One region of the Paenibacillus sp. FSL P2-0121 genome, then DNA from elsewhere that is predicted to be linked to it. Evidence: riboswitches for the same ligand, from Rfam matches in the RefSeq annotation. Region 1 holds a riboswitch; the other holds the start of a gene.
What was found. Region 1 has a riboswitch for cyclic di-AMP ahead of MKY54_RS02670 (hypothetical protein). Riboswitches for the same ligand answer to the same signal wherever they lie in the genome.

Region 1 (16,075 bases):
TCCATGCTGCCTTGCGAAGACTCGATCCCCAGCGCATTGATAGCTGGATTGCCTTTGGTTTCCGCATAATAATTCAATCCCAGCAGTAGTACGAACAAGGTCATCATTGCTGTGAAAATCACCCAGCCCTGACGTTTGTTCTTAGCGAACAATCCGTACATATATGGCAGAGAGGCTGGCAGCATCCACATAGAGAGAATCTCCAGAACGTTCGTAAGTGGATTAGGGTTCTCAAAAGGATGCGCTGAATTGGCTCCGAAGAAGCCGCCACCATTCGTACCTAAGTGTTTAATTGATTCCAAAGAAGCGACTGGACCGATAGCGATTTGTTGCGTCTGCCCTTCGAGTGTAGTGACCTCAAGCGATGGCTTGAGCGTTTGTGGCACATGCAATCCTACCAGCACCAATGAAACTAGCAGAGCTAATGGAATGAATACACGAATATGTGCTTTTACGAAGTCCTCGAAAAAGTTCCCGACTGATTTCTGTCCTGTAATCCCTCTGACAAAAGCAACCGCAACAGAAAATCCGCTCGCTGCAGACGTGAACATCATCATCGTGATGACTGCCATTTGTGAAAAATACGATAGTCCCGTCTCCCCGCTATAATGCTGCAGGTTCGTATTGGTCATAAAGCTGATCACCGTATTGAATGAAAGCGTCTGTTCCATATCGGCAATTCCATTCGGGTTCAGCGGCAATCCCCGCTGTAATCTTAGAAAAATATAACTGAAAGCAACCAGTACGATATTAGTTAAAACAAAGCTGAGTGCATACTTCTTCCAGGACATTCCGTCCCGTTTTTTCAGGCCGATCAGCTTATAAATACCTTTCTCTGTGCCTGCAAACCAGCGATCCGTACGATTCGGTTCGTTAGAAAATACATGATATAAATACGTTCCCATCGGCTTGACCAGCAAGATGAGAATTACAATTACGACGACTATTTGCAAAATGCCCATGAATGCCCCTCCTTAAAATTTCTCAGGATGAATCAACGCGTAAACCAGATATATAAACAACAGTAGGGTAACAGCGATTACTAGAATCACAGCTTATCCCTCCCCGTATCCTCAACTACACCTGCGCACCAGCGCATAAAGCCATAAAATAACCCGTAAATTACAGCTAACGAAGCCACCATATACAGATCCATCATATCTTCCGCACTCCTTCCATTATCCTTGATGAGGTGATCTATCGATTAGAAAATCAGCATCACCACTATGGGAATAGATTACATAGCTCGCACCAAGTCTTTTATAGACCAATCTAGGATTTATTGAACTTGTAATCACAAAAATCGGCTGTGTCGTCCAGGTACGGCACATCTGAATATAGCGGCAGCAAAGCGGAAAGCTGCTCTCAAACAGATATACCCTGCCTACCGGGAACGATGGGCGAAACCAAGTGCTCTGATGGCGGGTATCCACTAGAATAACCTGCTCAATCCCGAGCTCCTCAAGTAAAGCTTTCTCAGCCACATTGTTGGTTAATCCCGCCATCTTAATACCCCTGAACTTCAGAAGTTTAATGAAATGTTCTCCCGCCTTTGTAGGCGCACATACAAGCACATATTCATTCTGATCCGTCATCTTTTTTTCTCCTCCTGCTCATTTACAACAAGGAGGCAACGAAAATCTCCGAAAGGATGTTGACCTATCGTCATTTTCGGGCACAACCTAAAGCTCGGTTGTGTCACGTCATTAGACGCTGCCTTACAAATACCGCTAATGATGAATTTAGCGACCTCTTAGGGGAGGCCTCCATAAATGCTTTGCTTCTAAGAGCACAGCAAAAAGCCACAAAGGATCTCCTCTGTGGCTCGCTAGCGGTCACATTGCACTCATCCTCTCTCCATACGCTTACGAGGTTAGCTGTCGGATTCGGGCGGTGAGAGTCGCCCTACCTGTATAGATGCGAGCTCACTCACACCCTCTACAGGATTCACCCCATAATCGGCTTCCGACTCTCACATCGGCTGCCGATTGTTGGTTCCCCCGCTTTCCTTACCGGAAATTAAGCGGATCAAATATTCGATTGTCGTTGAAACAGGAGTAATCATACTCTTATGCACGAAGACTTGTAAAACCTGAATGATGCCAAAATAATGCAAATTAAAAACTATTTTCCCATTAGATAGCGCTTACTTGATATCTAATCTCTCTATATCTCTTGTTTACTCGAGTTTGGAGCGTTTAATCGCTATCTATAACCCATGTGATTTTATTCACCTTTTTAGAGCGAAAATACTGCAAATTCCCATTATAGGTAGAAACGCAAGAAGCTGAGGCTGAGCGAGAAAGAGGCGCGATAACACGCCATAAATACCTATTTACCTCGTTTTTCAGTCGTAGTCGGCAGGATATGGTTAAAATTGCTCTAAAAGAACATTTTCCGTTTTTTACAGAAAATCTTGAAAAGAGTATGATTCGGGTTGAATCTAATTCATGAAAAACAATCAACGCTGAGTTCCTGCATTCGCAGGGAACGGGGGAACCATCAGGCCACCTGGCCTACTTGGGGTGAATCCAAAGGAGACTGCATAAGTCTCAATAGGTAGGGCGACTCTCACCGTCCGAATCCGACAGCTAACCTCGTAAGCGTAAAGAGAGAGACCCTTGATCCGCCACGCTTTGGCCCAGGTATATCTGCCTGTAATCCAAAACCGCAGCAGAGGTCCTCCTCTTGCTGCGGTTTTTGCGTTACCTGAGCTTATTAGGTGATAGCACGCTGGATGGGGTGAATGTTTTGAAGCACTATTATTTAGGGATACATCAAGGGCTGCTTGAGCCGATAAGTCTAAATTACGTTTGTTTCGGGGCCTTGTGGTTCGAAGAACATAATCACAGGTACATTGTAGGCTATGCATTTGGCCAGAACCAGATCCAAGCCCTTCGCCAGTTCAGCACACCTTCTTCTTGTAAAGACTGTTTAGACTCTAAGATTGTATATGAGATATATAAAAAAATTCGAGAACAACAGCAGCAGCAGGATTGGTCATCACACCAAAAACTCCCGTGGTTTACAGCCTTCAAGGAGCCTTGGAAAGATGTAAGCGCCGGTTGGTATGTCTTGAGATCCCGCAGCACCTTTCCCTTACATCTATCTGTTATACGGAAAGAGAAGTTCCGACTATGGCTAGAGCATACCGCAGTCTGTGAGAATAAAATGGAAATGCTCGCTTGTGTAGAAAAGGCTAGTGTCACTCATCATGTAGACTTAAAGCTTTTGGAAATCTAAGGAGGAACCCTACTATGGACCAGCGCAGACTATCCCGCATTGAAGTATTTGTATTGGATGAACCCGAGCCTATCCACTATGGAATGGAAGGGGCTGAAGGCTGCCGTTATGGTATTCTAAAACTCACCTGTAAGGGAGGTTGCAGCTGGGGGGCTTGTCTGATCTCTGCCAACACCAAAAATTTCGATCTCATTAAATGGAGTTCTTTTTTACGGGCTATCTGTCATTGCCGTCTTGAGGAAGCGCTGGATAAGGTCCGCCGCGAAGGTTCAGATTGGGAGCAGGTTAAGCTTGAGCTAGTTCAGGGTGCTTTGCAGGATTTAAAGGCCAAGCTCCAGGGTAAATCCTTGGCAGGGCATATTCAGCAAGGGCGTCTGTACAGTGTTGCAGCAGGGGGGAGCAATTCCAGAAGTGAACGGCTCTACTACAAACCTTCCAAAGCTTTATCCAGTACCTCCCAGCAGAAACACAGTTGCCCGGAACCAGACACCGCTGATCTCATCAATAAATCAATCTCTTACTTTTCTATATTATAGATTCAAGCAAATCTCTCATTCTGAAAGGATCGTGTTTCACCATGCCTGACCCCTTACCTCCCGAGTCCACCTACAGTACTAAATTTGCAGAGTGTGTCCAAAAGTATACTAATGAAGTCTACGTACTTAGTTCCATGTTGTTAGAACAATCTAATGAGGCGGACAAGGTTACTATACGCACCTTCACAGAGCTTCATAAAATATATCGTCAGGATGAATTCGATCCTCAGTTATTCTCTATCCACGCTTACCGCACTTGTATTCGCCAGTGTGCTGATTCTTTTGCCCGGCGCTCGCTTCTATCGGCTAAGGCATTACCTTGGGAGGAACAGCTTGTGAAGGTATTGTGGTACGGCTTAAAGCTGCCTCTTTCTCAAATAAGCATTATTCTGCAAAAAAGTGTTCCTGCATTGAAAGCACAGCTTAGAGCTGTACGGGAGCAGATGACCGCCCAAGCGGATGTACTAACGAGCGCAAATCTTTCTATAATTTAGTCTCTGACTAGAATTCAAACGATCTTTGAGCGCATGAAGCATCTAACGGACTCAGGAGCCTTTAATTGAAGCTTTTCCACAAATATGGCCGGCGTTCGGACTCCAGTAAAAATCTCGAGCGATGAACGTCTTGGATCGTCTTAAAGCAAGCCCTAATCATCTTCCACCAAGGCTTACGGACCCAGATGACGTTACTTACACGTTTATCGCCTTTTGAGCATAGTATCGGACTCCAGTGCAACTATTTGGTTAAAAGAGCTACTAATTCACCATTTTTCATGCCAATAGCGACTATAGTGTCCGATATCTTGCTAAATCTCGATGATTGTTGCATTTAAGTGCTGCTGGGTCCGTTAGCTATATCAGCTCGTATACAAAGAGATTGCCAACTCAAAAACGGGGATATCCCAACAACCATAAATGGTTGTTAGGATACCCCCGAAAATTCAGTTCCTACTATTACACTTTACTCTTACGCGCCTTACCGTACATCCACAATCCTGCCAACATCCCCACTATAGCAACACCAGTCAATACGCCTTGAACGAAATCCATAAAAGTGGAGCCATCCGGAAGCATTCTACTAACCGTAGCCAGCGATACCGAACTCATTAAAAGCATAATGGTATATTGTTCGCTTGTAGACATCATTAGCACTCCTTAAAAGTTATATGAGGTCTTCTTAGATCTTGTAAGCTTTCATTGCTTTTCTGATTTCTTTAATACTTGGGCGTTTGCCGTACATCAGTACGCCGGTACGATAGATCTTGGCTGCCAGCCATCCGAAGATGAAGGTAGTCACAAGCAGGATCAGCAGCGATACAATGACTTGCCAGATCGCCACCTCGCCGACACCAATTCGGAGCAGCATCGTCAATGGTGAGGTGAAAGGCACATAACTCGCTATCTTAACCACTAGAGTATCTGCATTGGAGATACTGAACAGTGGAACATAGAACGCTACGAAGCCTAACATCATGATTGGCATTACCGCCTGACCGAGATCCTCCGTACGGCTGACAATCGAACCTACAGCCGCATACATCAAGGCATAGAGGAAGTAACCTAATACGTACAAGACAAATCCATAGAGCAGCAAGTTAATATTGAGCTGGCCTAAATCGAGATCAAAATCAGCCAATACAGTCGCATTATGCGGGAGCGTCAAATTGACGACGATCGCTGCGACAAAGATCCCAATTTGCAATATTCCTACTAGGAAAACACCGATAACTTTACCGAACATTTGCGCTAAAGGTGAGGCACTTGTAATCAGAATCTCCATAATCCGCGAGCTTTTCTCAGAAGTTATCTCTGCGGCAATCATGTTGCCTGTCATCATAATGGACATAAAGAACAACATAAGCATGGCATATACGATAATGTAGTTAATGGCTGGAGTGTCCTCCTGAGAGCTTTCACTGCCACCGCCTGCGTTAAGCTGTTGTGTAGTAATCTGCACAGGCGTTGACATTGCAGCAATCTGTTCAGAGGTCAGCTTGTCGCCAACGATGAATTGTGTGTTTGCTTGCTGAAGTGCATTTTGGAGATAAACTTGCACATCTCCGTTTAGTTCCCCATCATTACTATGATAAGTAACGGGTGGAAGCCCTTCACCAGTAGGTTCCGCAAAAGTAACATAACCTTCTACGGTCTCTTCATCTAATGCTTTCTTTAACTCGGCATCCTCCGCAGAAGCATATTGTACTATCTTAGCCTGTGGCATGCCCTCTGGCGCAGTATAAGCCTTCAACAATTCTGCAACCTGATTTCCCTCTTCAGCAATCACAGCAATTTGAGTAACTTCACTTTTGGCCGAATCACCCTTAAACTGATCGATGATATAGGGAAGATTCATCCCTATGCTGAGCAATAATACTAGAATCAAAGTAGTAATCATAAATGATTTCGTTCTAACTTTATTTTTAAAGGTAAAGCCGATAATTGTCCCCATCTTATTCATTAGATTCACCCACCGCTCTGATAAAGATTTGGTTTAACGTAGGTTCCTTGATTTCAAAATGCTCCACTTCACCCTGTGCTATCGCCTGCTGTAAAATACGCTGTGCTGCACCGATCTCACTGATCGATAACAGATACCCACGCTCCAGCCGTTTAACTGCTGTAACACCTGCGATGGACTCCAGACCTTTTACCTCATTAGCTGTACGCAGCAATACTTCTTCCCGCGGGTAGCCATTCTTGATCGTGCGGATATCCCCTTGAACGACCGTATTGGATCGATCGAGAATCGTAATGTTACGGCATAGCTCTTCCACATGCTCCATCCGGTGCGTAGAGAAGAGGATACTTGTTCCCGAATCACGTAATTCTTTGACCGTATCTTTCAGCAGCTCCACGTTTACTGGATCCAGCCCGCTGAAAGCTTCATCTAGAATCAGAATCTGCGGCTTATGAACGACAGCGGCGATAAAGCCCATTTTTTGCTGATTTCCTTTGGAAAGCTCTTCTATTTTTTTATTGTAATAATCCGGAACCTCGAATCGATCCAGCCAATAGCGCAAGCTCTTATCTGCATCACTAGCTGACATCCCACGCAGGCGGGCCAAGTAAACGATTTGATCGCTGATCTTCACCTTAGGATATAGTCCACGTTCTTCGGGCAGATAACCCATAAGTTGCTGCAGTTCACTGTTGAAAGGTTTTCCGTTATACAAAATCTTGCCCTCATCAGGGTAGATTAGGCCGAGCACCATACGCATCGTGGTTGTTTTCCCCGCGCCGTTCGCCCCCAGTAATCCGTAAATTTCCCCTTTACCTACGGTTAGGTTAATTCCGTTTACTGCGGTTTTTTCTCCATATTGCTTAACTACACTTTCCAGCTTTAAGGCTTCCATTTCTCTAGTCCCCTCTCTTGTGGTCAATTAGAATAGGACGATGACCCTGTGTCCATAAACTTAATATTTCGTCCAGCTCCAAACTGCGGCTCTTGATAACCTTTACGCCCAAGTCATGAATGCGTTTCTCGTTTTCAGAAAATTGTTCTATGATAAAAGAAGCTACACCCGGTGTATCCATGGTAAAGTGCAAGCTTCCTGGCAACTCAGCCGATAACTCCGCAAGCTCCTCTTCATCCGCAGCATTCACCCAAACCTCGGTCCAAGCACCGAACAGACTGTCTTTTTCAGCCATACCCAGCAGTTCTCCCCGATGCATAAGGACGATATAATCCGCCAGCCGTCGCACCTCATCCACAATGTGTGTGGAGATGATAATCGTTGCGTTGTGCTCATCCATATATTTACGAAGTGTCTCGATCATAATCTTCCAGGCAAAAGGATCAAGACCCGATGAAGGTTCATCCAATAGCAGCAGACTTGGCCGTGCCGCAAGTGCTACAGCAATTTCGAATTTCCGGCGCTCCCCTTTAGACATCTTCGAAAGTCTCATACGATACGGAACCTCAAAGCGATCCATCAGCTCGTGAAAATACTGATCGTCCCAATTTGGATACCAATACTTCCGAAATCGAGCTGCCTCCTCTGCATTCCAGTGGTTCTCCTCAGTAATTGACGTTTCAGGAACATAGGCAATGGTCTGACGAAGCTCCAGAGACAACCCGCTATCATACCTGTTCTCGAACCAATATATCTCGCCTTCCTCTGGATTAGTCAGCTGCATCAGCAGATTCAGCAGCGTACTTTTGCCAGATCCATTCTGACCTACCAAAGCTGTAATATATCCTTTAGGCAGATTCAGGGTCAGTGGCCCTATCGTCTTGTTTCGCCGCCGTTTAAGTACATTCCGCAATTCTATAGCCATCTGTACCATATGAGTAAGCGCCCCCTCTCAATCCTTTTCTCTATACTTGCGTTCTATAATCTCCATAAAAATCTGTTCAATTTCATCCTTGCTGCAATGTACCGATCGGCCGATATCCACTGCACTCTCAAGTGCTTTGCCAACCGTTTCACGTTTATATTCTTCCATGGCTCCGTCACCTACATGGGATACAAAGGTACCCGTTCCTTGTCGCGTTCGCAGCAAACCTTCGTTCTCCAGATCCTGATATACCCGCCGCACGGTAATTACACTGCATTTCAGATCTCCTGCGAACTCACGAATCGAGGGCAGCAGCGTACCTTCTGTAATGACTCCGCTAATGATTAATGATCTAAGCTGAGTCTCTATTTGATGATAGAGGGGCTCTGCACTATTTTCGTTGATTTGTACCGGTATCCACATTATTTACACCTCGCCTTCCACTCTAGCGTGCTAGAGCGCAGTCCTTGCCATTTCCGATTTTTTATATGAGATTGCGACTTTTCAGCCGATGTATAGTCCATTTAGAGAATAACTGCACAGATATTGTTCCCAGCAGAAGTGACCCCCACATGATCGGAGATAACAGCCCCCACTCCTTCGAATAGGAGATACTGTATAAGAACAAACTGCCTCCGCCCAGTGTAACTAAGAACGATGTTGCCCACGATAAAACTACGATAAGCAATGTTAGCCATAGATAAGCTTTGCCGCTAAAAAGATATTCAATAAAAATATATAGACCTGAGACCATGAATCCGAAGCCGAGCCAAGTAATCGCAAAAGCTATATACGAAGGAACCGCCAGTTCTGCCCGGAAATTCTCTCCTAACAAGTAAATAATAACGAAGAATAACGTACCATTTAGAGTAAAGGAGCCCACACCCTGAAGTTTCCTCCGCGATAATATTACTGCAGCTGGGATCGGTAAAGTTCGTAAGTAAACCAACATTTTTGTGTAAGAGTCTTCACTCCAATATTTCATGGAGCGGCGAGAGAATGTTAATCCCAATAAGGGGATAAAGGAGAGAAATAAGAAATCCGCTAGCATCGTCCGATCCTGCTCACCTAGTACATCATTTGCTATCAGGCTAGTCAGTCCACCAAGATAACTCATAAAAACAACTGTTATTACGAGGGTCCCTAATATTTTTAATTTGTCTCCGCGAAAATCAGAGCGCAACATAAACCATGAATCTTTTAATGTTCTCATTAATGCTAACCTCGCTTTACAATGTCTTCAGCGTCTAGCAGAAGCAGGTGTTCATATCCCTGTGCTTACTGTATATATCTATATACACAGTATATGACCTTGGTTTTTCATTGTCAATCCTGTAACTGGAAATTATTCAAAAGAAATAGGAGGTTTGGGCAACCTCATACTTCAAGCTTATGAAGACACTCTCAAACGTTAGGTAACGCTTATTTATTGAGATTAAATACAATGAAGGGGAATTGAGGCAGAATGCTACGGGGCGAATGTAACTGGGATAATGGAGTTTATTAGATAATTCATTCTGGAAATGAAGTAGTAAGAGCTCACTCTTGCTTCTATGCAACGTGTTGGTGTGATGTGTGTTGAGGGAGGCGGGTATGGCGGATGGTGCGGTATCGGGGGCGGGGTGCTGATTCGGCTGCTGACTGGTTCAGGTTTCGGGTGTGGGATACCGTTTCGGCTGCTAGTGCAGTTTCAAGTATGGGATATGGGCGACTGCCGGGCGGATTAACATTAGGGAAAAACTCCCTAAAATCTGCCCAACCGAGCTTAGATTATTAGTTTTTAGGGAAATCCTCCCCAAAAATTCAGCTATTACTCCGTTATTGAGCTAAATCCATTCACTTTCAGGGAGGATTTCCCTAATTATGGCCTTTTTTAGCTAATTTCGTGCATTATCAGGGAGGTTTTCCCTAATTGCGTCTTTTTCGAGCTAACTTCGTTCAGTTTCGGGACAGATCCCGAAGCTCTACAAACCAAAATAAGCCCATCACCCGCAATCCCTACTCAGGAACATGCAGATATATAGGCTTATTTCATAACTATTTACGGTTCTGCTACTCTAGTGCTGTTCATTCGCTCAACGCACTAAACTCTGTGCTCTATTCAAGCACTTATTTTACGCTCCCAAAATAACTTCCCACACCGGCTTGGTATGTCCACCTGGATACAAAACATACAACAGCACGTACACCATAACGCCTGTAATCGCTGTGATAAACCAAATTATCGATGTCACTCTGCCCCACTTACGGTGCTTGGAATACTTCGCCTTGAAACCAAGAGTTAACGTAGTAAGTCCGAATACCGCAGCTACGGTTGCCAGAACGATATGGAAGATCAAAAACACTTGATAAATTGTCTTCAGTTCATCCGGTCCACCCCATGAGGTATTTCCCACAAACAACGTTCTCGATACGTAAACAATAAAAAACAGCAGCGCAGCGATAGCGGCAGCAATCATCGTTTTCTTATGCGCCTCGCGTTTGCCCTTGATAATGAGCCACCAACCTATAGCCACCAGCACCGCGCTGATCACGATGAATGACGTACTAATAGTCGGAAACACTGTGAAAATATCCATGATTCTCCCCCTCGGCAGTCTACCAGTTATGCACGGTTCAAGTTGCTCTCCTGAAGTGTTGAGGATGGCGTCGACAATTCATCGTCGTCTTGTCCGTTCTCTTTTTTATACCAATGATAGAACACATAAGCAAGCATAGAGGCAAAAATAAATTCCTGAATGAACTTCATCGCGATGCCTCCTACCTGTTGATCCACCTTCGGCGACATCACTTCAAAGAATGCAGGACCTCCAAAATTCTGAAGTAAAACAGAGGGGTCACCCGAGATACAATAGCCCATAGCACGCGCCCAAGTCTCTGGATCACTGTAAGTGGCGTAGAGCGGATGATCGGCAAATATAATCAGCCCGCAAGCTGGCGTCAGCAATACCATGTTCAGAAAAATAAACCCAATCTTCCCAAGCCCACTCGCCATACGATGTTCCGGCAGCGGATTAATCAGTGTCCACCACATTAAAGCAGAAGTCAGGAACAAAACAATGTAATAAATACGATGAACAGTAAAATGCAGCATCACATAATCATGAATAACAGGAATATGGTACAAGGAAAAAAGCCCGTTAAACAATAGAGCAGCTACTACCGGATGAGCTAAAAAAGATAACCGCCGAAGCGGATTCACCTTTAGTATCCTGCGCCAGATAAAATCTGGAATTCCAAGCATAATCAGCGGCACCGCTACCAGATAAGACAAGGCCATACTGACCATGTGGAAGGAAAACATCATATGCCCTAAAAGGCTAATGGGTCCTCCTTGTGCCAGGTAAAGGGCAAGCATCCCACAGACAAATAACGCTCTACGCCAAAATGGCACCGATAATGAATCGGCAGAACGCCCAGCAATCGGACCAATCCACACAAAATAACCTGCTGTCAGCAGCAGCATTACCGCTAGAAAAAGCGGACTCCATAGTTCAGCAAAACTAAAGTATTCTAATCCCAGCATAATCCCAACCTCCTAGCGCAGGAATTCATATATCTAAACATCAAAAAGAGGGGGCATCGCAGCCCACCTCTTTCATTATCGTCCGTTAATTCCACCAAACCCAATACAGCGACATAACAATACAGGTCCCAGCGATAAAGAAGCCGCCCAGCATGAAGAGAATCGGCAGAAGATGCCCTTTATCTTTTAGATGCATCCAGAAGCCCATCTGCACAATAACCTGAAGAACAGCCATTACCAGCAGCAAAATAATCGCAAAGGTTGCATTTACGCCCCCAGCCGCTACAGCAGCGAAAGCAATCAATGTTAAGACAATGGAGAAAATAAAGACAACAATATGTTTCTGTGGTCCTTCATGCCGATGACGTTGCTTATACCCGCCGCTATCTGGCATATGCTGATCCGTCGTCATAGTGCCTAGCCCACCTTTCCGAGTAGGTATACAACCGTAAAGATGAAGACCCATACTACATCGATAAAATGCCAGTACATGGCTGACACATACACTTTTGGTGCAGTAACTACCGTTAACCCCTTGCGGGCGAGCTGCCCGATCAAGATGGAGATCCAAGCGATCCCGAAAGCTACGTGCGCACCATGAAATCCTACCAGTGTGTAGAATGCCGAGCTGAATGCACTTGTGGTCATTCCGAATTCTTCGTGTCTTACATATTGAGTAAACTCATAGATCTCCAAAACCAGGAAACCTAAACCTAAACCTACAGTAACTAAAAGCCAATTCCGTAGCAGTGCCGGCCGATTTCTGTGCATCGCTTGAATAGCGAATACACTCGTCAGACTGCTTACCAGCAGGATGAATGTTGCAGCGGCTACAAGCGGCAGGTGAAACAGTTCATTCGCCGAAGGCCCCTCATTCGTCTGATTACGCAGTGCGAGGAAAGTAGCGAACAACGTGCCGAACAATACCGCTTCGCCGCCTAGAAACAGCCAAAAGGCAAGAACCTTGTTGCGTCCTTCGAGCGTAGCTTTTTCCGGCTCGTGCGGAAAGGTATCCTTAGAAGCTTCTGCATGTGCCGTTGTCATGTCCGCTCACTTCCTTCCAGCTCTTCAGGTTCAATATGCCATCCGTGATCATCATACAGCGAACGCATCAGCATGGATCCAAATGTAATAATAAGACCGATGGCTGTAACGATATAATTATTAAACAGGAAGCTCATAAAAGCATTGCCGAATTCATCACGGCTAAACATAAAGCCAAGCCCAGCGATAAAAATTCCGATAGACATCGTAAACGGTAAAATCGTTGCTGACGGCATATGAATTGAGCCCACCGGCTCTGCTGGTGTCATGCCTTTATTCCCTGCTACTTTTTCTTTCCAGAAGGCATCAATCCCCCGAATAAGAGGTGTTTGCTTGAAGTTATATTCTGGCGGCGGTGAAGGAATGGTCCATTCCAATGTACGTCCATCCTCCCACGGATCATTGCCTGCATCCGCTGGTTTTCTGGAAGTCAGGAAGATGTTCACCAAGAAAATAATCATACCAACACCCATAAGTCCTGCACCAATGGTACTGACTAGATTTAGCAAATCAAATTGCTGATTTGGTAAATAAGTAAATACGCGGCGCTGCATCCCCATAAGCCCAAGGAAATGCTGTACAAAAAAGGTCAGATGGAATCCGATGATAAACGTCCAGAAAGTCCACTTGCCCAGCGTCTCACTCAGCATCCTTCCGAACATTTTTGGCCACCAGTAGTGCAGACCTGCGAACAGGCCAAGCACCAAACCACCTACAATAACATAGTGGAAATGCGCTACAACAAAATACGTATCATGGAACTGAAAGTCAGCAGGTGCGGACGCCAGCATCACTCCAGTAACTCCCCCCATAGTAAATGTAGGAATAAATCCTACAGCGAACAGGTTAGGGGTTGTGAAACGTACTTGTCCGCCCCACATCGTGAACAACCAGTTAAAAATTTTAATCCCAGTTGGAACCGCAATTAACATCGTTGATACGGAGAACAACGCGTTAGCTACAGGTCCAAGTCCAGTTGTGAACATGTGGTGAGCCCAAACCATAAAACCTAAGAAGGCGATCAAGATGGTTGCAAACACCATGGAGCTATATCCGAACAGTCTTTTACGCGAAAAGGTTGGGATGACCTCGGAAATAATCCCGAAGGCAGGCAGAATGAGAATATACACTTCCGGGTGACCAAATATCCAGAAGATATGCTGCCATAGCACTGGACTTCCTCCGGCTCCGACTTCGAAGAAATTGGCTCCTAAAATCCGGTCGAATGTCAGTAGTACTAAACCCACTGTTATTGCTGGAAAAGCAAACAAAATAATGGCGGAAGTAATAAATGTAGTCCAGGCGAACATCGGCATCCGCATATAGGTCATTCCCGGCGCACGCATCGTAATGATCGTGGCTAGAAAGTTAATCCCCCCGATGAGGGTCCCTAATCCGGCAATTTGCAAGCCGATCGTATAGAAGTCTACACCGTGTGTAGTGCTGTATGTACTCGTAGATAGTGGGGTGTAGGCGGTCCACCCGGCATCAGGAGCACCACCCATAACCCAGCTAAGATTCAGTAGAATCCCGCCGAACAGGAAGGTCCAGAAACCAAGTGCATTTAGAAAAGGAAAGGCTACGTCACGTGCACCGATCTGTAGCGGAATGACGGCATTCATGAGTGCGAAGATGACTGGCATGACGCCGAGGAAGATCATCGTCGTACCATGCATGGTTATGAGTTCATTAAACGTTTGTGCATCCAAAAAGTTATTCATCGGCTTGATGAGCTGCCAACGAATCAGAAGCGCTTCAATTCCCCCGATGCCAAAAAATAATCCTCCGGCCCATAGGTACAAAATCGCGATTTTTTTGTGATCGACGGTTGTTAGCCAATCCATAAGTCCTGTATGGCGCTTCACACTGTGGCCGTGCCCCAGAGGCTTGGATGAATTCAAGGTATGCGCTGCTTGAGCCAAAGTTCGTCCCCCCTTTTCGAAAGTTCCGCCCGCCTTTAGGCTAAGGCATTAGTCCAGCTTATAGTTGGCCAGATACTCTGCAATGCCATCAATCTCAGCATCACTCAGGCCCAGATCTTTGGGGTTAGGCATCAGATTGCCTGGTTTTACGGATTGCGGGTCGTGCAGCCAGGTTTTGAGATTCTCTTCAATCGGCGCACCATCTTCCCTCGTGTCGTCGTTGAGCAGAATTCCAGCAATCGATTCCCGAGAACCAATTCCGGTCAAGTTCGGCGCATTATTAATCCCTTGATCGCCTACAGCGTGGCAAGTCAGACATGCCGCTTTGAACTTCTCAGCTAAAGCAGGATCCTCTGGCAGCACAGCTACAGGTGCTTTCATCGAATCAATCCACTTTTGAAACTCTTGTTCACTAACTGATTTCACCTTAAATTCCATCAATCCATGAGAAGGTCCACATAGCTCCGCACATTTCCCACGGTAAACGCCTTCATTAGGCGCACTAAAGCTAAAGCGGTTAATCGTTCCAGCTGGGTTGGTATCGATTTTACCGGAAAGAGAAGGGACCCAGAAGGAGTGCAGCACATCTTTAGTTTCCAGTTCAAAGGCGATATCTTTGCCCACCGGAATAATCAGGTCCTGCGCTGTAGTTACCTTATAGTCGGTATACTCAAACTCCCACCAGTATTGGTGGCCGGTTACTTTAACCTTGATCGCATTCTTGTCATTGGAATGATCATCTCCAGCGGCAAACACAGCTTTAACCGTTGGCACGGCCAGTACTACAACAAGGATGAGCGGAATGACTGTCCAGAGAATCTCAAGTTTCATACTGCCCTCAACCTGCTCAGGGATTTCATTCTGACCCGGTCTTCTGCGGAAGCGGATCAGTACATAAGCTGCAATCGTAAAGACAATCAGCAACACCACGATCATAATGCTGATCGACAGCTCCATTAATCCGTAAGATCTGTCTGCTGCAGGTCCCTGTGGTCTGAGTACTGACAAGTCCTCACGACCGCACCCGGCAAGAAAGAGTCCAAACATAGCGGTCATGGGAAGGAGTCGCTTTACAGCCTGCCACGTTTTCATCATTGATCTACCCCGCTTTTCCCGATTTCGTAGATTCCTGTTTTTTTCTGTCAATTATAACAATCACTATTAATATAAGTTTAAGGGAAAGTTTTGTCAATCGTTCACAACTAGTTCACATTGTAATTTTCCACACAATAAACCCTTGTCCCATCTGGATTTTATAGCATTTTATGAAAACGCAAACAAATAAAAAATAATAAAGAAAGCGCATTCAATTTAAAGTGTGTCTATTAATTCATTTGACTATTCTATGAGGAAGACTTTTCCTTATTCGTAAATGGGCATACAAAAAAAACCGATTCCAGCAACAAAAGTCGCTCGGGCACGGTTTATAAGAATCCTCGTGGATGTTATTACTCAAAATGATGTCTAAAGTTAAGCAAGTGACAAACGTATCTGTTAGCTAGGAGACGGATGAATTCATCCGTACCA
Region 2 (16,075 bases), 1.7 Mb from region 1:
TGCTGTCACCTTTGGCATTCACAGGGTTACGCTGAATTTCCATCAAAGCACTGATCACATTCATACCTGGACGATAAGGAAGTTCAAATTCCTCGACATACGATGAACTTTGTGGATCGTCCTGGCGGGTGATGATAAACTTTACGTTTTTGGGAGCTGCAGCTGTTTCCGCCATAATGGTTCCCTCCTAAAATTGCCTGATTTTATTTCATGAAGCTTGCCTCGCAAGCTATTCTGTTACTGGAAAGCATTAATCCTTCGAATAATCGCGTACCCGTGGAGGAATCAGCGAGACATCCACTTCGTCGTAGGAGATTTGTGGACCCTCTGCAGTCCAGGCTGCTTTTGTGGTCTTCAAGAACTCCTCATCATTACGATTCGGGAATTCCGGTTTGTAATGTGCACCACGGCTCTCATTCCGCATAAGCGCTCCAAGTGTCATCGCTTCGGACAGCTCCAGCATATTCCAGAGCTGGCGAGTGAAGGCCACACCTTGGTTATTCCAGCGCGATGCATCATTCATATTGATCTTGCGATAACGCTCCTTAAGCTCTTTGATTTTACCAATGGTCGCTTCCAGCTTCGGATTGTGCCGCACCACGGTCATATTAGCGGTCATCCATTCGCCCAGTTCCTTGTGGATCACATAAGCATTCTCTGTCCCTGACATTGCCAATAGAGACTCATATTTGTCCGTTTGCTTTTTGTGGAAGCTATCGAATACGGAAGAAGAGATATCCTGCGATGATTTCTTCAGACCTTTAATGTATTCAACAGCCTTTGGTCCTGCGACCATACCGCCGTAAATAGCAGATACCAGAGAGTTGGCGCCTAGACGGTTCGCTCCGTGATATTGATATTCACATTCTCCGGCTGCAAAAAGACCCGGAACGTTCGTCATTTGATTGTAATCAACCCACATGCCGCCCATAGAATAGTGCACAGCCGGGAAGATCTTCATTGGTATTTTACGGGGATCATCCCCCATGAATTTTTCGTAAATTTCAATAATCCCGCCAAGCTTCACGTCCAGCTCTTTCGGATCCTTGTGAGAGAGGTCCAAATACACCATGTTCTCGCCATTAATGCCCAGCCCTTGATCCACACACACATTAAAAATTTCACGTGTAGCAATATCGCGCGGCACCAAGTTACCGTAGGACGGATATTTTTCTTCGAGGAAATACCACGGTTTCCCGTCTTTATAAGTCCAGATACGGCCGCCCTCGCCACGTGCCGATTCCGACATCAGGCGGAGCTTGTCATCTCCCGGAATAGCCGTTGGGTGAATCTGGATAAATTCTCCGTTGGCATAATGTACGCCCTGTTGGTATACCGCACTTGCGGCTGTCCCTGTATTAATTACGGAGTTCGTTGTTTTGCCAAAAATAATACCCGGCCCGCCGCTTGCCAAAATAACAGCATCCGCAGGAAAAGTCTCAATCTCCATCGTCTTAAGATTCTGGGCACTGATGCCGCGGCATACACCTTCGTCGTCGATGATAGCTGAAAGGAACTCCCAGTTCTCGCGTTTAGTTACGAGACCTTCAGCTTCCCAGCGGCGCACCTGCTCATCCAACGCGTACAGCAGCTGTTGGCCTGTAGTCGCGCCGGCAAAAGCTGTACGGTGCCGCTTCGTTCCGCCGAAACGACGGAAGTCGAGCAGACCTTCCGGTGTGCGGTTGAACATAACGCCCATCCGGTCCATAAGGTGAATGATACCTGGCGCAGCTTCACACATCGCCTTAACCGGCGGCTGATTCGCCAAAAAGTCACCGCCATAGACGGTGTCGTCAAAATGCTCCCAAGGGGAGTCGCCCTCACCTTTGGTATTTACAGCGCCATTGATGCCGCCTTGCGCACATACGGAGTGTGATCTTTTTACAGGAACTAATGAGAATAAATGGACATGCGCACCAGCTTCCGCTGCCTTGATGGTAGCCATCAGGCCGGCCAGGCCGCCGCCCACGATAATGATATCGGATGTTGCCATGATAGTTCACTCCTTTTATCGAAAATATCAGAAAGGATTCTTAAATTAAATGAAGGTCTTTATGGACTGGGCAATGGTTGCTGCAGTTTGAAATTCACTGTCACGGAAAGTAACCAGCGAAATCAGGAACATGAAAGTTACTAATACAAATATGCCAAGACAGAGGTAAGAAGATACCCGCTGTGCACGTGGACCTACGGTGATTCCCCAGCTGATCAAGAAAGACCAGAGACCGTTCGAGAAGTGGAAGCATGCAGCAACGATACCGATAATATACAGTGTCAGCAGAAGTGGCTGAGTCACGATATCATGCATCAGACCGCCTAATTCTTCGTGCTCCACATTACCCACCGCCACCTGAACCCGTGTTTGGAACAAGTGCCAGACGATAAAGATGAAGGTAACAATACCTGTAATCCGTTGCAGGGTATAACGCCAGTTTCTTTCAATGTTGAAACGGTTCAAGTTCGGCTTGGATTGATACGCAATATAAAGTCCGTATACCCCATGGTACAGCAGAGGAAGCCATATACCGAACAATTCCAGGAAGAAAACGAGCGGCAGGCTGTTCAGCCATAACACGCTGTCAGTGAAACCGGAAGCGCCACCCTCTACAGCCGCAAAATTCGTCATCATGTGCTCAATGAAGAAGGCTCCAAGTGGGATAACGCCTAGCAAGGAATGAATCTTTCTGGAATAAAATCCTTTCATACAAAGTAACCCCTTTCCGATTAAAACAGCGTTTTCATTAATGGGTATTCACCGCCGGAACTACATTTGACACAGGATAACGTTGACAATCCAATGACATAATTCCTTAATTTACCGTTATCCTAGAGTTTACCGGACTTAGTTTTATTTTTCACAAAATGTGAATATCTTGTGTCACTTTTCATGTTACTCTTTTTTCGCTTATAAGGGAATTGCAATCTAATTATTAAACGTTATACAATAAACGCATAAGAATAGATTTTATATGATAATAATTCTCATTTAGCAAAACAACATTTTCCGACATAACCTGATTTTCCTTATGTAATAAGAACAGTTACTCTTACGGCTATGAATTTCATCACTACTGATCGTACATCGCATTAGGAGAGGAACTCAATTATGTTTGACGATTTAGATGTTTTTGCAGCAGTTGTGGAACATTCCAGCTTAAACCGGGCCTCACGCCAGCTCAATCTATCCCAGCCCGCCTTGTCTCGCAAAATTTCTAAACTCGAGGAACGTCTGGGGGTCGCACTGTTTAATCGTTATGGCAAACGACTGGAATTAACCGAGGTTGGGCGTCTCACTTATTCCTATGCGCTTGAACAACGGCAGCAGCGTTCCAAGTTTCTGGAAGCCCTTTCCAAATTTAAAGAGGGGGAGCCAAGGCTTGTCACCTTGGGGGCTAGTCTTACCTCACTGCAGACCACGCTTCCGCCGCTGGTAAACGCTTATATGGATAAATATCCGACCGCAGAGCTGAAGCTGATCACAGGCCGAACGCATGAGATCGTATCCTCAGTTAGTGAGGGAAAATCAGATGTAGGTCTGATCGCTTCCTCTATTCAAGAACCCGGGTTACGCTGCATTTCTCTGTTTGAGGATCAACTGCGACTGGTCGTCTCAGAGCAGCATCCTTTAAATTTATCTTCCAAGCTAACCATGGATAATCTATCCCGGCTGCCTATGATTCTCTTCTCAAAGGGGACCTGGTACCGGCGTCTGACGGACGATCTATTCCAGCGCTGCGGGATTGATCCCGATGTGCGCATGGAGATTGACTCCTTCGAAGCCATCGTACGGCTGCTTCCGACTGTCAAAGCGGCTGCGTTGCTGCCAAAGTCTTATCTGCGTCCAGAACTGCTGAACGGCGGCGGGCTGGTGTCCTTACATATCAAGGAGCTGGAGCAGACTCAACGGACCACCTGCCTGATCTACCGTGACGATGGAAGCATGAGCACGGCGGCTCGCAGTCTGGTGCAAGTTACCGAAGAGATGTTTCTGACAGAACGTGAGCGGTAAAGCCGGACCAAATGAATCAAGGGGCGCACCTAGTGATCTCCAAATGAGGTAATAAGTGAAGTACTTATAGCGTAATTAGGGAATTTCTCCCTGAAATTTAGAGATTTTTGTTCAGCAGACTTAAAATCAGGGAAAACTTCCCTAATTTTCGGCTGATTCAGTAACTAATAAAGGAATCCCACTGTTTATTAGGGAGGAATTCCCTGATGTCGTTCATTTAGAGCGAATAGCGGCTATTTTTAGGGAGGTTTTCCCTAATTAGTTCACACCCACTCTGTACATCGTACAAACAAAGAACGCATATCGCCCATATTCCACCGTCACAGATACCACAAATCATCTACTACAGCCGTACGAATATCACACCTAACAACTCGTCCACCGCACAAACCAATATATTAGAACACTACGCGTGGTCTATAGCCATATGGCATAGTGAAATCCATTACTTTTCCTACTCTTTACTCCATAAAAAAGAAGCTGCCCCCAAGTAGAATTCACTACTTTTGAGTCAGCTTCTTTTCCTATGATTCTTGGTTCACAACTTCACTCTCAAAACGGTCAATACTTTCATTAGGACCAATGAGTACCATAACATCGCCTTCACTTAAATAATCATGGGCAGTTGGAGCGACGATTATTCCGCTTTCCCTATTTAGGGCAACAATACTGCAGCCATATTTAGCTCTTGTATTTAAATCAGACAAGCTTCTGCCGTTCATGCAGGACGGTACGGTCAGCTCGACAATTTTATAATCCTTGGACAGTTCAATATAATCCAGCAAATTGGGCGTCACCAGCTGATGTGCCACACGAATCCCCATATCCCGCTCCGGAAAAATAACCCGATCAACCCCCAGCCGCGACAGTGCGCGGCCATGAAGGATAGAGATTGCCTTAGCCACCACTTGCTTGACTCCAATCTCCTTCAACAAAATGGCCGCCAGAATGCTTCTCTCCATATTGTCACCAATCGCAACAATCCCACAATCAAAGTTCCGTACACCAAGCGAGCGCATAATTCCCTCATCTGTAGCATCTGCTACTACCGTATGCGTCAGCTGATCGCTCATTTCCTCCACGCGTTCTTCATGGTGGTCAATGCCGAGCACCTCGTAGCCCATTTCCATCAGCTCAAGCGCCAGGCTTGAACCGAAGCGACCTAAGCCGATTACTACAAATTGCTGTGCTTTCATTTCTAATTAACTCCTATCCAATAATTATTTTACCTTCCGGATACTTATACAGTGGTTTACCCTGTTTGGGACCGAGTGCATACGCTAAGGTTAGTGGACCTAGCCGACCTGCAAACATCGTCAGACAGAGTAGAATCTTACCGATCGCTGACAGTTCCGGAGTTAGCCCCATAGTCAGTCCTACCGTAGCAAAGGCGGAGGTCGTCTCAAACAAGATTGCCAAGAAATTACTGTCTTCAGTTGTGGAGAGTATCATCGACACAGAGGCGATTAACAACAAAGCCAGCAGCGTGATCGTTAATGCCTTGTAGATGCGCTCTTGAGCCAGCCGATAACGGAACAACACAACATCTTCCCGTCCACGCAGCATAGCAATTACAGCACCAATCATCATTGTAAAGGTTGTTGTCTTGATCCCGCCGCCCGTTGAGCCCGGAGAAGCACCAATAAACATAAGAATCACTATAAAAAATTGTGTAGCCTGCCGAAGTCCAGCAATATCTACTGTGTTCGCGCCAGCCGTACGGGGAGACACGGATTGAAAGAAGGCCGATAATATTTTACCGCCGAAATTCAGTGAACCCAGGGTACGAGTGTTAGTAAACTCAAATATAAAAATAACCAAAGCTCCGATCAGAATCAGCCCTGTGCTGGTGGACAGGACAACTTTACTATGTAGAGACAGCCTGCGGGTTACCCGAAACTCCACCAGATCTGACATTACAATAAAACCAATCCCGCCGGAGACAATCAGAAACATCACAATAATATTCACAAGCGGATCATATACATAATCAGTTAAACTGCGAAAATCCCCAAAAATATCGAACCCCGCATTATTAAACATAGACACCGCATGAAATATGCCATAATAAATCGCTTTTCCCAACGGCATATCAAAAGCCCAGCGAATAGACAGCAGCACAGCGGCACAGCCTTCTATGACAAGAGAATATATGAGGACTCTCCGGATCAGTCGCACAATTCCTTCCATAGAGCCCTGATTCATGGCTTCCTGTAGGATTAGCCTGTCCCGCAAAGATATTTTACGCTTTAACACCAGTGAAAATAGAGTGGCCATGGTCATAAAACCTAAGCCGCCGATCTGGATCAGAATCATAATTACGGTTTTCCCAAAAATGGTGAACGAAATTCCGGTATCCAGCACAACAAGCCCTGTAACACAGGTTGCCGACGTTGAAGTAAATAATGCATCAATAAATTCCACGGAATTCCCGCTTGTGCTTGAGATGGGCAGCATAAGCAGCAGGGCCCCTATCAGAATGATCGATGCAAAACCAAGCACCAGTATCTGCGGCGGCGAGAGCTTCAGAAACTTAAATTCAGAAATCCTGCGAAACTGTGAAGCCACTTTGCTCACCTTCTTATCAAAAATTCCAACAAAAAAAGCACTGGAAAACCAATGCTGACTTGGTTCCTGCAGTAAATTAGCCTACGAGGTTAGCTGTCGGATTCGGACTGTGCAGGCTGCCCTATTCGTTCCCAGAACGAAATTCACCCCTGATGAAAGTGCCATTTATCGTGTACACTCCACTTTTCATCACTTCTTATGGTTCCCCCGTTTTCACCAGAAATTCGGCTACTATACAATTGCATACAAATTATATACGTTATTTAGTGAATTCACAAAGACACAATTAATGCTCATTCACATGAAAAAATGCGGTTTAAAGAGACTGCATCAAAAGGAGTGCCTTTTCTCATCACTTTTCCGTGTTTTCCCTGCAATTACACCGATTCTCATCATTCGTGCAGAAATGAACACGATAAAATTCATGGTATAAATTCACATGACTATTCTATACTATCTCTATTACCCATAAAAAGAACATATAATGTTTTTTGTAACCAACCAGGCACTAATACTATAATGGAACATAACATTGTCAGTACATAACAAGGAGGCGTTACATGAATCCCGTCGGCCAGCCCTTACAGCAACGTGCCCTCTCCAAGAGGCTCATCATCTCGGGCATTATCGGTCTTATTCTATTTATTATGTTTCAGATTTCCCCTTCACTGCTTAGTAGCCCTACAGGTGAAGATACCACCGTCATTAGCAAGGCAGAAGCCCGTGACCAAGCCATATTATTCGCAGAACAAAAGCTCAACTACACCGAAGCACCAAACGATCAATGGAATGCACTTTACCAGACGGACTCTTCCTTTTATGGTTATATGTCTCGCGAGAAGCTTGTGGAGGACTACACCAAGAAAAAATTGGATCAAAAATATCCTTTTGATGTCTTTCGGGCAACGCTTACTCCTTCAGCGGAGCAAGAGCCGCAAATCATCGTTGACCTCAATATGTATACCGGTAAGATTGTCGCTTTCTCAAAGGCTGCAAAAGTTGTCTCCGATGAGGGGCCAGGCATTGCTTCCGTTGGTGCAAAAGAGGACAAGGGAGCTGACCTCACTCTAGCGCAGAAGGAGAATCTTGCTCGTCCTTGGCTTCAGGAATGGGAAGTAAATCCTGCCAAACTACAAATTGAATCGAATACAGGAAGCCATGGGCTAGTATATACGGATAGTACTGTTCAGGTCGGCGAATCCTTATTGCACTATTATTTTGATTTCAGTGGAGAGCAGGTATCCAGCTTTAATGCCGGATTCACTGCACCAGCTTGGCATACCTCCTACGTACAAGGACAGACCTCTTTAGCGGAAAAGCTAACATTATTCGGTTACGGTATACCCACACTGATTTTAGGAATTCTGGCACTCGTCTACAGTATTCTTAGAAGAGAGCATACTTCCTTTAAACGTGGAGTATTCCTAAGCTCAGCCTATTTTGTAATCATGATGATCAGCACCTATAATATGCTGCCTGAATCTACGGGTGAAGGGCTAGAAGCACAGATTACCTCTGTCATTATGTTTATCATTTATGCTTTGTACAGCCTGCTGATGTCCTCCTTGCTCTACTTCTCTTTAGTGGGCGGCAATGGCTTATGGCGAAAAGAGGAAGGCATGAACCCTTGGCCCCGCGCCAAAGAGCCCGGCTATGGACAATATGTGTTGGACAGTATCCGGGCTGGTTACATCTGGGCTTTCGTTCTGCTAGGGGTGCAGACGGTTATGTTCATCATATTATCGTTTACCTTGCACAATTGGTCTACTACAGACGCCACCCAATCTCCTTATAACATGAGATATGCTTGGCTTCTGCCTATCGTCGCATGGCTCGCTGGTTTATCTGAGGAAGCCATTTATCGCTTTTTCGGAATTCCTATGCTGAAAAAGGTGTTCCGGAACACTTTTGTCGCTTGCTTGATCACCACGTTGGTTTGGGCGTTTGGCCATACGTTATATCCGATCTATCCCATCAGCTCCCGTCCCATTGAGCTGACCGTAATCGGGCTGCTGTTCAGTTATATTTTCCTTCGTTACGGATTTATTGCTGTCATGTTCAGCCACGTCGTGTTTGACAGCATCCTGATGGGCGCTACGCTGATCTTTATGAAGGAGAGCGTAAATGTAGGCGCGGGTATCTTCGCGATTATTATGCCGTTCATAGTCGCTTACATCGTCTATCGATTTAATCCACCACAGAAACCTAAGCCGGTGGAGCCTTCTTCTTTGATTTAAACTAATGTGAAGACGTAATAAAATTAAAAAAGGGCATCAAAGCAGCTTTAGTCGCTGCTTTGATACCCTTTTTCTTTTGTCACCATTGCTATGAGGTTGGCTCTTCATCCTTGAGCGCATCAAGAATTTGTTTTGCCAGCTTTTCTCCAATAGAAAGTGTACGGAAATCATCCACGGAGGCTTCTTTAATTTTCTTAAGCGATCCGAAATGCTTTAGCAGCGCTTTACGGCGCTTCTCACCTATACCAGGTATAGAGTCCAGCTTGGAGGTAACCATGGACTTCCCGCGCTGTTCACGGTGGAAGGTGATCGCGAACCTATGGACCTCATCCTGAATCCGCTGCAAAAGGTAAAATTCCTGACTGTCCCGGGCTAGCGCGACAGGCTCTGGCGGATCTCCAACCAAAAGCTGAGCCGTCTTATGCTTATCATCCTTAACAAGGCCGCAGACCGGAATGAATAATCCCAGCTCATTCTCCAGAATATCAATAGCAGAGGAGATTTGCCCTTTCCCTCCATCGACCACGATAAGATCCGGTATCGGAAGATTCTCCTTCAATACCCGCTCATATCGCCGCCGAATGACCTCGCGCATCGTTCCATAATCATCCGCACCCACCACCGTACGAACCTTATATTTACGGTACTCTTTTCGTGCAGGCTTGCCATCAATGAAGACAACCATCGCTGAGACCGGATTAGTCCCCTGAATGTTCGAGTTATCGAACGCCTCAATACGGCTCAAGCGCTCAAGCCCCAAGCTCTCGCCTAAGCTGATCGCTGCTCCAGAGGTACGCTCTTCATCCCGTTCAATCAGCCGGAATTTCTCGTCGATAGCCACTCTTGCATTTTGGCAAGCCATGCCAACCATCTGCTTCTTAAGACCGCGTTGTGGCACAAGCACCTTAATGCCCAGCCACTCCTGCAGAATGGAGGCACCACCAGCGGCATCCACGATCCCTGCTGCCGCAGCTTCCTCCGCCGCCGTCGCACGTGCCTCAGCCTCTTCAGCCGATTCAGGAGTATCTTCACCCTGTTGTAAATCCGCTTCTGCTGGAGCAGCTATGGCGATCTCGGGTTTAGTCTCTTTATTAGCCAGAGACTCCTCATCGAGCACATCCGGCAGCAGGATCTCCTGCGGCAAAGCGGGATTATCACTATAATACTGCGTCACATAAGACATAAAGTCACTGTAGGCTTCACCATAGAACGGGAACACGGAGGAATGGCGCTGAATCATCTTCCCTTGTCTCATGTACAGAATCTGTACACACATCCATCCCTTGTCTACAGCATAACCAAATACGTCCCGGTCCTTAGTATCTGTAGTGTTGATCTTCTGCTTCTCCATCAATGCATCGATATGGATAATCTGATCCCGCAGTTCCTTCGCCCGCTCAAAATATAATTCCTCAGCAGCTTCCTGCATTTTTTGCTGTAAATCCTTTTTGACCGCCTCATGACCTCCGCCTAGAAAAGCAGCGATGTCCTGCGTAATCTGCTCATACTCGGATTTCTGAACCTCCTTCTCACACGGTGCCAAACACTGGCCCATGTGATAGTAAAGACAGACCTCCTTTGGCATCACGCCGCATTTACGAAGCGGGTACATACGATCTAGGAGCTTTTTAGTCTGCTGAGCAGCATAACCATTAGGATAAGGGCCAAAATATTTTGCTTTATCTTTAATCACCCGGCGTGTAACCTCAAGGCGCGGGTGAGTTTCATTCGTTATTTTTATATAAGGAAACGTCTTGTCGTCTTTCAAAAGCACATTATAACGCGGCATATGTTTCTTAATCAGATTACACTCTAGAATGAGCGCTTCCATGTTACTGGACGTAACGATGTATTCGAAATCAGCAATATTAGCGACAAGCCGCTGCGTTTTACCATTATGACTGCCTGTAAAATAAGAGCGTACCCGATTCTTAAGTACCTTCGCTTTGCCCACATAAATAATAGTGCCTTCCTGATTCTTCATCAGATAGCAGCCAGGCAGATCGGGTAGTAGTGCCAGTTTATTGCGGATATTGTCCAAAATGATCCCCTCCAGCTAAATTGGACCCATGATTAGTTGGCATTCAGCACACAAAACGCCTCCGGAATGAACCGAAGGCGCTGAGTGGCAGGGCCGAGGCCCGAACAGTAGCATCTATCAATTATTGATGTTTTGCTACGATATTTTTCAGGGATTCTTTGGAGTTCAGTCCCACAACTTTATCTACCGGTTGACCATCTTTGAAGAAGATCAGAGTTGGGATACTCATAACACCAAAACGGGAAGCCGTTTCCGGATTCTCATCCACATTCAATTTTGCAATTTTCACGTCGTCTCCCAGCTCTGTGGACAATTCATCCAAGATTGGAGCGAGCATTTTACAAGGACCACACCAAGGAGCCCAGAAGTCTACTACTACAGTACCTTGACCTTCCACTTCGTTACTGAAGGATTGGTCAGACACGTTCACGATAGCCATGATATTGTTCCTCCTTTAAGTTTTGCGAAGCATTACGCACATCTTAAGCCAAAGCTTAGTTCATGGAAGCTGCTCCGTAATATGAGTTAATAAATTGTTTCATGTAATATGATAACCAAATTACCACTTACCGACACATTACAAGTATAACATATCTTTATGGGATATGTGAAATATCACTCGCAATTATATTGCCTTCAATGTATTTTTTTTGCGTACTCTTTTCTTTACAACCTCCCCAGCATTTCGGTATACTTAAAGAAAGCGCATTAATTGTCAATGACTTATTTCATAAACTAATGTCAATTTGCATCTAATAATACAGGGCTTGTCCCTGTAAGGAGGCAGAAACTATGGATGTTAACGCGCAAGTACGGGACCCACGAGAACATATCAACGAAGAACCCCGCAATGATCTTGGGGATTTAATGACCGGATTTTTCGGAATGACCACGTTTATGACGGTTGTCTTTTTCGGAATGGTCATCCTTAAGTTTATTCTCTCGGAGTAAAGGAATCATCGCACAATAAAAAGAAGCTGTCTCAAAAGTAGTGAATGCTACTTATGGGGCGGCTTCTTTTTTTGGAATAATGAGGGAAAACCTCCCTGATTATAGCTGATATTTGCTATAAATGAACGGAATCAGGGAATTCCTCCCTAATAATCGGGAGAATATCTGTTTTCGCTGACGAATCAGTTCATTTTTAGGGAGACTTTCCCTAATTATCGATCAGATTCAGTATGCCCGCCAGATGCTGCAACCCGAAAGTGTGTTTGAACAAGTGAAAAACAATCAGGACTTAAGACGATCCTGCTTCGTAGCAGGGAAAAAGCGGCGTTTGAGTCCGAATAACTAAAAAAACGAAGAGCAGCGATCCTCCAATAAAAGGGGAATCACTGCTCTTTTGAATTTTACATTATGAATATTCCAGGCTTATCTATTGGCCCCTCTCTGATTCTCCCCATGCAGTGGAAGAACATCCACAAAAGGAGCAATGCGATCCATTAGTCGTTGGCCTTTATAGACCTCTTCACCATCTTTGCTCGTAAAGCTAAGATGTTTCTCCAAGCCATCCAACGGATAATTCGAGGTGTAGAAGGTTGGTTTGCGGTTCATCCGATAATTCAAGATCGCCCCAAGTACATGATCACGAGCCCAAGGATTCAAATTTTCCGCACCAATGTCATCAAAAATAAGTAAATCGCAGCTTTTCATCGTATCAACAGTTTCCTTCATCTTCTGGCCATCCATCATGATCGATTTCAAGTCCTCTATAAAGTCTGGCATGTATACGATCACTCCGGTATATCCAGCAACAGCAAGCTCATGCAGTAAATAACACATCAAAAAAGTTTTGCCTGTTCCAAAAGAGCCATGTAAATAAATGCCGCGTGAAGTCAGGCCTTCCTCTTTAACATTCGTGATATAATCAAATATTTTATTCACAGCCGAGACCCGGCGCGGGTCTTTGCCCATAATATCTATCTCATCATAACCGCCGTTAAGTACACGCTCGTCCACATAAAAGCTACGAATACGTTTGCGGATGTTATCCTGATTATCTTGTGCCACTTTAAGTCGGCATGCCGTCTTGCGTTCATATAGATCTACTGAACCATTCACAGTTTCTACCGTTAGTTTACTATAATGGCCAGGAAAATCATTTGGACACTTCTCTAGTCCTGGGCAGTTCGCACAGTTTCGGCTTTCCTCTACATATTGATACAGGCGACTCATATGAAGCCGCAGTCGTGATTCGTCCAGTTCAGGATGTTCGGACTGTAATGCCTTCACAAGTGGATGATTGAATAACCCCTGTTCAAGATCGCGTTGACGCTGCCGTAGAGTTGGATTGTTGATCGAACGAAGTACATCGCCCATAGACTCCATTGTTCCACCTCTCTTTCATTAAGGCGTTTGCGATACGCCTTTTTTCTTACTAGCCTTAATTTCTGCTGCTTTCTTCATCATCGCCGCGAATTCCTCTTCCGATACTGTTCCAGCACTTCCATCATCCAGCACAATCGGAATTTCCGGTTTATTGGAGCGGCCTGTATTTTTGGCATAAGAACGTGATCGTGTTCCTCCAGCAGCATTAGCCGTTGTCCCCTTGCCCTTCACTTTGGACTGATCTCTAATATATCTTACAGCCTTCTCGTAGGTGTTCACTTGTTTAACCAGCATATTGGAGGCGATAGCCTCTACAAAATTGCGGTTCATCCGCTGTTCTCCACCCGAGGCTACCATAGTCATTAAATAATGAATGAGTACATTAATTACTTCACCGCTCAGCTTATAGTTCAGATCTATTTTCTCGAACATATCCATCAGATGGCTGGGCACTGCACCCGGGAAAAAGGTTTGTAGCAGTCTCGTATAAGGTTCGTTCCGCAGCATCATATTATATTGGTGAATGTCACATTTGGACAAAAATTGTGGCGGTACTTCTACATAATACTCCATCTCAACAGATTGCTCTGGTGGTGCTATAGAATCATCATTCTCTTCGGTCGCACTGGACCGGATAGAAACAACTTTCGCAGCTGCAATTTCACGTTTTTCCTGTCGTTTCATATCTTGCCTGAAATGTTGGCTCGCTTTATATTGCAACGCATCCAGCATGACCTCGCCCTCCGGTGAGAACACTCCATCCTCATCCAGCAAACGACATAAATCCTGCGGACTCAGTTCGTATTTATGAGCAACATAGTTAATTACACCCATTTGAGTATGGTCAAAGCGCAGTTTTTCTACATGAGCCCGATTCACAGACTCCCGTGGAAAACGCAAAATAATGTCACTGTATCCAATTGCCTGCTCTCCGGATTCAAGCGTGCCGGGCTGTCGAACAGAGGCTACCTCTGCCAAAGCTTGCTCCAGCTCATAATCAATGACATGTGTATTAAGTTGAAAAATATCATAAAAAGGCACGGAAATATTCTCTTTGCCTATAGATCTGCGGCTCCACTCTTCCGGCTCGCGATTCCAGAACTGTTCCCGTAAGGACAGCACAGCAAATTTGCCAATCTTATCACGTAACAGCAAGGTTAAATGCTGAGTGGCAAAAAAGTCGGCTGGCGATAGCGGCGGCATTAGCTCATATTCATATAAATAATCATCTGTTTCCGGCACATAGATTCGACAGGTCTGCAACAGACCCACTGCTTCTAACCGGGAAGCCTGATCAATTAAATATTTGCGGCCTTTCTCATTGGGTTCAACACCCAAAGTCATAAATAGCCTGCGCTGTTGCTCCACTCCAGAATAGCCAATGCTATCTGCTGGCACATGTTCAACCAGCAAGCGATAGAAACTGATTGCAAAGGCTCCTACCATAGGTTGATATACAGAGCTAAGCATACGTCCATCTATAACACTAAGACCAAATTCGCGGGAAACGCAGTACCGATGATGTTCGGTGAAATGATGTAAGTTACTCATCCGCATCTACGGATACCCCCTTGTTTACACGAATTCATACAGGATTCTATTCTATCACAAATTAACATAGCGAAAATGTAAATAAAATCCCAATTTCGACTCTTTTCGCAATATAATCAACTTCTTCTTACGAATATCTACCTCTATTAAACAAGAAGAAACGGCTTCGCCGACCTCTAAAGAGGAAGGTATCCCGTTTCTCGCAGAAATATAAGACTGATTCATAACATAGGCTCTTTCAAATCTTTAAAACATCTTGTAACCGCCAAAGCGCAGCTTTTGAATGGTCCATCCACTAAGTATAGCACCTGCAAGACCAGCGACACCTGTAAGATAATCAACAAAGTGGAAACTGGAGAGATGCTCCCAGAGCGACATCGCGTTTCTATCCCAAATAGAATAGATTACGACGGGTAGAATAATAAGTACGAATAGATAAGCGGGAAACCAGGTTGTCTTCATTAACATGTTAAGAATAAAGCCGATACCAAACATCATCACAAAGAATAAAACGGCTAGGATAAACACTGGAATAAATCCCATCTTACCGTCTCCACCCCTTTCTATAAAGAAGCGCACATCTTTTACAAGCTAGTAGTAAGTTTACTAGAAAAAATGTCACGAAGCAATGAACTTTATTCAAATTCACGCACTAATTCGCACACTTAGAGGATGCCTCCGTTTGCTCTTGGCGGCTTGATTGCGATACAATGCAAGTAGATTAATCAGATCATACATAGCCTATGAAGCAGATGCTTCGTAAGACTAAGTTTATGCTTCAATTGCGAGTTTTACGCGATGTTATTTTGGGCGAGGCTTATGCTTCGTAAAACTAAGCGTATGCTTTCGAAGCAAGTTTTACGCGATGTTATTTTGGGCGAGGCTTATGCTTCGTAAAACTTTTAAGGAGTGAGATCATGATCGAAGCCGCTATGACACTGGAAGGCTGGTATGCCCTGCATGACTTCCGCTCTCTGAACTGGACCGCTTGGACGGCAGCAGATGATGAAGAACGTGCCGTTGCCCTGGAAGAACTACATGCTTTTATGCAGGAATGGAGCCCTGTTGAGGAAGCTAAAGAAGGCAGCACCGCAGTATACTCCATAGTGGGCCAAAAGGCCGATTTTGTAATGATGTTTTTGCGCGAAAGCCTAGAAGCTTTGAACCAGCTTGAGACCGCCTTTAACAAAATCGCTTTTGCTCAATATACAACCAAAGCTTATTCATATGTAAGTATTGTTGAATTAAGCAACTACGCTGCTGGTGGCAGTGGCAGCGACGGCAGCGACCCTATGCAGAATCCGCATGTTGCCGCACGTTTAAAGCCTATTTTACCGC

Region 2: another riboswitch for cyclic di-AMP. It lies ahead of MKY54_RS25885 (TrkH family potassium uptake protein); the one in region 1 lies ahead of MKY54_RS02670 (hypothetical protein).

The regions. Positions count from the first base shown of each region.
Region 1 is NZ_CP150245.1:590,305-606,379, reverse strand. Features, by position in the region: gene kdpA (potassium-transporting ATPase subunit KdpA) at 1-962, opposite strand, end outside; gene MKY54_RS02675 (hypothetical protein) at 1,179-1,595, opposite strand; cyclic di-AMP (ydaO/yuaA leader) riboswitch at 1,847-2,036, opposite strand; cyclic di-AMP (ydaO/yuaA leader) riboswitch at 2,456-2,620, shown strand; gene MKY54_RS02670 (hypothetical protein) at 2,689-3,243, shown strand; gene MKY54_RS02665 (hypothetical protein) at 3,258-3,779, shown strand; gene MKY54_RS02660 (hypothetical protein) at 3,914-4,273, shown strand; gene MKY54_RS02655 (hypothetical protein) at 4,733-4,921, opposite strand; gene MKY54_RS02650 (ABC transporter permease) at 4,956-6,236, opposite strand; gene MKY54_RS02645 (ATP-binding cassette domain-containing protein) at 6,229-7,131, opposite strand; gene MKY54_RS02640 (ABC transporter ATP-binding protein) at 7,136-8,065, opposite strand; gene MKY54_RS02635 (GntR family transcriptional regulator) at 8,084-8,479, opposite strand; gene MKY54_RS02630 (hypothetical protein) at 8,541-9,269, opposite strand; gene MKY54_RS02625 (hypothetical protein) at 9,610-9,783, shown strand; gene MKY54_RS02620 (DUF420 domain-containing protein) at 10,171-10,635, opposite strand; gene ctaG (cytochrome c oxidase assembly factor CtaG) at 10,662-11,582, opposite strand; gene MKY54_RS02610 (cytochrome C oxidase subunit IV family protein) at 11,668-11,994, opposite strand; gene MKY54_RS02605 (cytochrome (ubi)quinol oxidase subunit III) at 12,000-12,626, opposite strand; gene ctaD (cytochrome c oxidase subunit I) at 12,623-14,470, opposite strand; gene coxB (cytochrome c oxidase subunit II) at 14,597-15,643, opposite strand; gene MKY54_RS02590 (hypothetical protein) at 16,047-16,075, opposite strand, start outside.
Region 2 is NZ_CP150245.1:5,869,119-5,885,193, forward strand. Features, by position in the region: gene sdhB (succinate dehydrogenase iron-sulfur subunit) at 1-175, opposite strand, end outside; gene sdhA (succinate dehydrogenase flavoprotein subunit) at 251-1,993, opposite strand; gene MKY54_RS25870 (succinate dehydrogenase cytochrome b558 subunit) at 2,039-2,704, opposite strand; gene MKY54_RS25875 (LysR family transcriptional regulator) at 3,107-4,009, shown strand; gene MKY54_RS25880 (TrkA family potassium uptake protein) at 4,534-5,205, opposite strand; gene MKY54_RS25885 (TrkH family potassium uptake protein) at 5,219-6,577, opposite strand; cyclic di-AMP (ydaO/yuaA leader) riboswitch at 6,642-6,817, opposite strand; gene MKY54_RS25890 (CPBP family intramembrane glutamic endopeptidase) at 7,138-8,814, shown strand; gene uvrC (excinuclease ABC subunit UvrC) at 8,903-10,855, opposite strand; gene trxA (thioredoxin) at 10,977-11,294, opposite strand; gene MKY54_RS25905 (YqzM family protein) at 11,648-11,806, shown strand; gene dnaI (primosomal protein DnaI) at 12,230-13,186, opposite strand; gene MKY54_RS25915 (DnaD domain protein) at 13,205-14,743, opposite strand; gene MKY54_RS25920 (YuiB family protein) at 14,984-15,280, opposite strand; gene hemQ (hydrogen peroxide-dependent heme synthase) at 15,655-16,075, shown strand, end outside.